2 regions of the Streptomyces sp. NPDC004327 genome follow, and region 1 is predicted to be linked to the other one. Evidence: riboswitches for the same ligand, from Rfam matches in the RefSeq annotation. Region 1 holds a riboswitch; the other holds the start of a gene.
The links. Region 1 has a riboswitch for glycine ahead of gcvP (aminomethyl-transferring glycine dehydrogenase). Riboswitches for the same ligand answer to the same signal wherever they lie in the genome.
Positions count from the first base shown of each region.

Region 2: another riboswitch for glycine. It lies ahead of gcvT (glycine cleavage system aminomethyltransferase GcvT); the one in region 1 lies ahead of gcvP (aminomethyl-transferring glycine dehydrogenase).

Region 1 is NZ_JBIAME010000004.1:9,953-13,352, forward strand. It holds gene ACFYU9_RS14305 (DNA polymerase IV) at 1-507, shown strand, start outside; gene ACFYU9_RS14310 (PRC-barrel domain-containing protein) at 764-1,198, opposite strand; glycine riboswitch at 1,262-1,360, shown strand; gene gcvP (aminomethyl-transferring glycine dehydrogenase) at 1,540-3,400, shown strand, end outside.
Region 2 is NZ_JBIAME010000011.1:280,233-283,632, forward strand. It holds gene ACFYU9_RS32990 (enhanced serine sensitivity protein SseB) at 1-624, opposite strand, end outside; gene ACFYU9_RS32995 (AAA family ATPase) at 772-1,428, opposite strand; glycine riboswitch at 1,583-1,682, shown strand; gene gcvT (glycine cleavage system aminomethyltransferase GcvT) at 1,841-2,965, shown strand; gene gcvH (glycine cleavage system protein GcvH) at 3,077-3,400, shown strand, end outside.

The DNA of each region.
Region 1 (3,400 bases):
CTCAAGGTGCGGCGCTACGACTTCTCGACGCTGACCAGGTCCGAGACGCTGCGCGGGCCGACGGACGACCCGGTGGTGGTGCGGGAGGCGGCGACGCGGCTGCTCGACCTCGTGGACACGACGGGCGGGGTGCGGTTGCTCGGGGTGGGGGTGAGCGGGCTCGCGGACTACACGCAGGAGGACCTGTTCGCGCAGGCGGAGCACGAGAGCGCGGCGGAGCCGGGAGCGGTGGAGGCCGCGGGGGCGGACGCCGTCGTCGAGGCGCCGGCCGCGCCGGCGTCCGCCACCGAGACCGCCGAGCGCCGGTGGGCGCCCGGGCACGACGTGCGGCACGCGGTGTACGGGCCGGGGTGGGTGCAGGGCAGCGGGGTGGGCCGGGTCACCGTCCGCTTCGAGGAGCCGGGGTCGGCGCCCGGGCGGGTGCGGACGTTCGCGGTGGACGATCCGGAGCTGGCGGCGTCGGATCCGCTGCCGCTGGTGGAGGGCGGGGCGGGCGCGGCGGCGTAGCGCCGGTGCGGGCCGCGCCGGTGCTCAGGCCCGGCCTTCGGCCGCTTGGGACTCCGGGCCCGCCTTCGGCCGCGTCGGTGCTCCGGCCCCGGCCGTCAGCCGCGTGGGTGCTCCGGGCCCGTCTTCGGCCGCGCCGGGCCCCGCCTCCAGCCCGGCCTTCGGCCGCACGAGGTACCGACCCCCACCTCCGTGCCGCTGAGCGCACGGAGGTGCGGATTCTCCCGTCGGGCGTCGGGCGGAATCGCCGCCGCTCTGCCTACCTCTCCTGCCTCTCCTCCTGGCCCGCCACCCTTCCGAAGTCGCGGTCCTCGCTCTGCGTCGGAGGCGGCGGCAGCGCCATGCTGTAGTGGCGGTAGAGCTGGAGCTCCTGGGCGGGGGAGAGGTGGCGGCCCACGCCGAAGTCGGGGGCGTCCTTGATGAGGGAGCGCTCGTAGGGGACGTGGAGGCCGTCGGCGGAGAGTTCGCTCGGCTCCAGGGGGACGAAGGCGTCCCGGCTGAACAGGCCGGTGCGGACGGCGGCCCATTCGGGGATTCCGGTCGCGTCGTCCAGGTACACCTCGTCCACGGTTCCGATCTTGTGGCCGTTCCGGTCGAACGCCTTGCGGCCGATCAGGCTGCGCGGATCGATGTCGGTCTGCACGGTCCCTCCAACTGGTCGCAACTGCTCTACAAGCACTACGAAAGTGCACATCTGGGATGTCGGCCACTTGAGCGATGGGAGAAGGATCCGCGCTGGTAGGCTGGCTGTGGCTGTCGACCCCGCGCGGGAGAGTCCTCCGAAGAAACCTTTCGGAGGCGCCGAAGGAGCAAATCCTCCCCGGAATCTCTCAGGCCCCTGTACCGCGCGGACGAGGTCACTCTGGAAAGCAGGGCGGGCGTCGGACGGCATCCGCTCTCACCGACGGTGAAAGCCGGCCCTCCGCGAGGCGTGCCGGTGAAGCTCTCAGGTTTTGATGACAGAGGGGGAGGCCGTCCGGGCACCCGCGCCGTGGTGCCCCTCGCAGGTCGTGACGACCAGGAGGCCCCCGCATCATGACCGCCAACCGCATTCCGCTCACCGAGCTCGAGCAGGGCATTCCCTTCGAGCAGCGGCACATCGGACCCGACGCCGAGGCGCGGGCCAAGATGCTCGCCCAGGTCGGTTACGGCTCCCTGGACGAACTGACGGCGGCCGCGGTGCCGGACGTCATCAAGAACGCCGAGGCGCTGGCGCTGCCGGCCGCCCGCACCGAGGCCGAGGTCCTGGCCGAGCTGCGCGAGCTCGCCGACCGCAACCAGGTCCTCGCCCCGATGATCGGCCTGGGCTACTACGGCACCTTCACGCCGCCGGTGATCCTGCGCAACGTCATGGAGAACCCGGCCTGGTACACGGCCTACACGCCGTACCAGCCGGAGATCTCGCAGGGCCGCCTGGAGGCGCTGCTCAACTTCCAGACCATGGTCGCCGACCTCACCGGTCTGCCCACCTCCGGCGCCTCGCTGCTCGACGAGGGCACCGCGGCCGCCGAGGCCATGTCGCTCTCCCGCCGCGTCGGCAAGGTCAAGAACGGCGTCTACCTGGTCGACGCCGACGCCCTGCCGCAGACCGTCGCCGTCATCGAGACCCGCGCCGAGCCCACCGGCGTCGAGGTCGTCGTCGCCGACCTGTCCGCCGGCATCCCGGCCGAGATCGCCGAGCGCGGCGTCTTCGGTGTGCTCCTGCAGTACCCGGGCGCCTCCGGTGCCATCCGCGACATCAAGCCGGTCATCGACCAGGCCCACGAGCTCGGCGCGATCGTCACCGTCGCCGCCGACCTGCTCGCGCTCACCCTGCTCGCCTCGCCGGGCTCCCTCGGCGCCGACATCGCCGTCGGCACCACCCAGCGCTTCGGCGTCCCGCTCGGCTTCGGCGGCCCGCACGCCGGCTACATGGCCGTCCAGGACAAGCACGCCCGCTCGCTGCCCGGCCGCCTGGTCGGCGTCTCCGTCGACGCCGACGGCAACAAGGCGTACCGCCTGGCCCTGCAGACCCGCGAGCAGCACATCCGCCGCGAGAAGGCCACCAGCAACATCTGCACCGCGCAGGTGCTGCTCGCCGTCATGGCGGGCATGTACGCCGTCTACCACGGCCCCGCCGGCCTCAAGGGCATCGCGCAGCGCACGCACCGCTACGCCGCGATCCTCGCCGCCGGTCTGCGCGCCGGGGGCGTCGAGCTCACCCAGGGCGCCTTCTTCGACACGATCACCGCCCGCGTCCCGGGCAAGGCCGACCAGGTCGTCGCCGCCGCCCGCGAGGCCGGCGTCAACCTGTACCGCGCCGACGCCGACACCGTCTCCGTCTCCTGTGACGAGACCACCACGCGCGCCAACCTGGCCGCCGTGTGGGCCGCCTTCGGCGTCGACGCCGACATCGAGGCGCTGGACGCCGCCACCGAGGACGCGCTGCCGGTCGACGCGCTGCGCACCGACGCGTACCTGACCCACCCGGTCTTCCACGCGCACCGCTCCGAGACCGCGATGCTGCGCTACCTGCGCAAGCTCTCCGACCGCGACTACGCGCTCGACCGCGGCATGATCCCGCTCGGCTCCTGCACCATGAAGCTGAACGCGACCACCGAGATGGAGCCGGTGACCTGGCCCGAGTTCGGCCAGATCCACCCCTTCGCGCCGATCGAGCAGGCCCAGGGCTACGCCACGCTCATCACCGAGCTGGAGGAGCGCCTCGCCGAGGTCACCGGCTACGACAAGGTGTCGATCCAGCCGAACGCCGGCTCCCAGGGCGAGCTGGCCGGCCTCCTCGCCGTCCGCGCCTACCACCGCGCCAACGGCGACGCCCAGCGCACCGTCTGCCTCATCCCGTCCTCCGCGCACGGCACCAACGCCGCCTCCGCGGTCATGGCCGGCATGAAGGTCG
Region 2 (3,400 bases), on a different contig from region 1:
CTCGACCCGGCCGAGGGCGCGGCCGAGGGCGTCGAGCGGGACGGCCAGGTCGCCGGCGCCGCCGAGCAGCTGGACGCCGACGAAGAGGGCCGGTTCGGTGCCCTCGACGCTGGCGAGGGCGCGGCGGGCGGTGGCGACGACGCCGGTGGCCTCGAACTCGGCGGAGGCGGCGGCGAGGAAGTCGACCGGGTCGTCCTGCCAGTCGGGCTCGAAGAGCCGCACCCGGCCGCCGGCGGCGGGGCCGTCGAGCTCGGTGCGGCCGGCCCGGCAGAGCTCGGCTACGGCGGGCGGGGGCAGCGGGACGCCGACGGTGCCGCCGGGGTTCACGGCGATGCCGAGCTGCGGGGGCAGGCCGCGGGCGAACTCGACGGCGGGGGCGACGGTGAACGACATGTGGTCGCCGACGCTGCTGCGGAACTCCCGCTCGGAGCTGAAGACGGGCACGTAGGGCGCGCCGTCGAGCTCCAGGGTGGGCAGGTCGAGGTCGGGGCTGTCGGGGCCGCCGCCGTTGGGCAGGGGCACCCAGACGGCGCTGCGGCCGAGGACCTCGACCAGGCGGCCTCCGGCGGCGGCGTTGCCGAGCGAGGCGGCCAGTACTTCCTCGAGCTCATTGCCCGGCCACATCACGTCCACGCTGTCGTCGTCCCCTTCTCCGGCTGCGGCTGCGTCCAGCACCTTAACGGCGTGTCCGTGCCCGTGTGACCGAAAGGGGTGCGTGGTTCGTCACTGCCCGCCCCGTCACGGTCCTCCCCCACCGCCCCTCCCGGCCGCTCACAGCTCCCGGAAGGCGATCTTCCGCAGGGCGTCGGCGGCGTCCCGGTCGAGCAGGGTGACCGAGGCGCAGCCCGGTGGCAGGGCGCCCGCCTCGGCGGTGCGGACCAGCCGGCCGACGGCGCGGCGGTGCCGGGCGAAGGCGTAGCCGGAGACGCCGCGGCCGCGGGAGCGCTGGCCGGCGAGGGCGAGGCCGGGGTCGACGTCGAGCAGGATCAGGTGCAGCCCGGCGCCGCGCCGCCGGGCCGCGCGGGCGAGCCAGCCGCGCACCCAGGACTGGGTGCCGCAGTCGTGGACGACCACGCCGGCGCCGGAGCGCAGCACCCGGCGCAGGCCGGCGTAGTGGGCGAGGCGGGCGAGCGGGCGGTAGAGGGCGTACGGCAGGAAGCGGGGCAGCCGGGCCTCCCAGCGCTCGCGGGTGTGCTGGGAGTCGACGGCCCGGCCGTCGGCGGCGCGGCCCATCAGCGTGGACTTGCCGGCGCCCGGCAGCCCGGAGACCACGACGATGTCGCCGGCGGCGAAGCTGAGCACGCGCGGGCTGTGGCCGCCGCGCTCGCGCAGGTCGCGCAGGAGCCGGCCGCGGCGCACCCGGCGGCGGGTGCGCACGGCCGGTATGCCGGCGCTCGTGGCGTAGGCACCGGTGCGCCGGATCGTCATCGCTCGCTCCCCCCGTCGGGTCCTGCGGACACCTCTGCCCACGAAGTGTAAAGAAACGGTAATGAGACGCAAGCGATTTGCCGCGCGGACCCGCCGTGCAATGATGAGCGCGCCACGCGCTCGCACGAGCGCGCACAACCGCATACCGGCCGCTCGAATCCGCGCGGGAGAGTCCCGGGGCACCTCGTGCACCCGGGCGCCGAAGGAGCAAGCACCTCCCTTGAATCTCTCAGGCCCCGTACCGCGTGGATGAGGCAGATCTGAAAAGCGGGCCGCGTCGTCGCGGCCCCACCCAAGGTGCAAGCCGAGGATGCCCTCGGTGAACCTCTCAGGTTCCATGACAGATGGGGAGGAACGTCCTCACCGTCATGTACGTCGTGCCCTGCACGCCCTGGGACCCGGGAGCCACCCCATGAGCACTGCCCCCCGCCTGACCGCCCTCGATGCGCTGCATCGTTCGCTGGGCGCGACCATGACCGACTTCGCCGGCTGGGACATGCCGCTGCGCTACGGCAGCGAGCGCGACGAGCACAACGCCGTCCGCAACCAGGCCGGCCTCTTCGACCTCTCCCACATGGGCGAGATCACGGTCACCGGCCCGCAGGCCGTGGAGCTCCTGGACTACGCGCTGGTCGGCAACATCTCCACCGTGGGCAACGGCCGCGCGCGCTACACGATGATCTGCCAGGAGGACGGCGGCATCCTCGACGACCTGATCGTCTACCGCCTCGGCGAGACGGAGTACATGGTCGTCGCCAACGCCTCCAACGCCCAGGTCGTCCTCGACGCCCTGGTGGCCCGCTCCGAAGGATTCGACGCCGAGGTCCGCGACGACCGCGACGCCTACGCCCTGATCGCCGTGCAGGGCCCGGAGTCCCCCGGCATCCTGAAGTCGCTCACCGACGCCGACCTGGACGGCCTGAAGTACTACGCGGGCCTGCCCGGCACGGTCGCCGGCGTCCCCGCGCTGATCGCCCGCACCGGCTACACCGGCGAGGACGGCTTCGAGCTGTTCCTGAAGCCGGAGCACGCCGAGGGCGTGTGGCAGGCGCTGACCGAGGCGGGCAAGGACGTCGGCCTGATCCCGTGCGGCCTGTCCTGCCGTGACACGCTCCGCCTGGAGGCGGGCATGCCGCTGTACGGCCACGAGCTGACCACCGCGCTCACCCCGTTCGACGCGGGCCTGGGCCGGGTCGTCAAGTTCGAGAAGACCACGAACGAGGGCCGCTTCGTCGGCCGCGAGGCCCTGGAGAAGGCCGCCGAGCGCGCCGAGTCCGCCCCGCCGCGCAAGCTCGTCGGCCTCATCGCCACGGGCCGCCGCGTCCCGCGCGCCGGCATGTCCGTCGTCGCGGGCGGCGAGGTCGTCGGCGAGATCACCTCCGGCGCCCCGTCCCCGACCCTGGGCAAGCCGATCGCCATGGCCTACGTCGACGCGGCCTTCGCCGCGCCCGGCACCGAGGGCGTCGGCGTCGACATCCGCGGCACCCACGAGCCGTACGAGGTCGTCGCACTGCCGTTCTACAAGCGCCAGAAGTGACCTTTCTGCACTGCTCCCCCGGCATGTGACGTGACGCATTCGTCTCAGGACACGTCTCATCCCGCAAGACCCCCGTACATCAGCACTCCCCGCATCCAGGAGAATCAGGTCATGAGCAACCCCACGCAGCTTCGCTACAGCAAGGAGCACGAGTGGCTGTCGGCCGTCGAGGACGGCGTCGCCACCATCGGCATCACCGAGCACGCGGCCAACGCCCTCGGTGACATCGTGTACGTCCAGCTCCCCGAGGCCGGCGACACCGTGACCGCCGGCGAGTCCTGCGGCGAGCTGGAGTCGACCAAGTCGGTCAGCGAGCTGTACTCCCCCGTGACCGGTGAGGTCGTCGAGGCCAACCAGGACGTCGTGGACGACCCGGAGCTGGTGAACAAGGCTCCGTTCACGGGTGGCTGGCTGTTCAAGGTGCGCATCACGGCC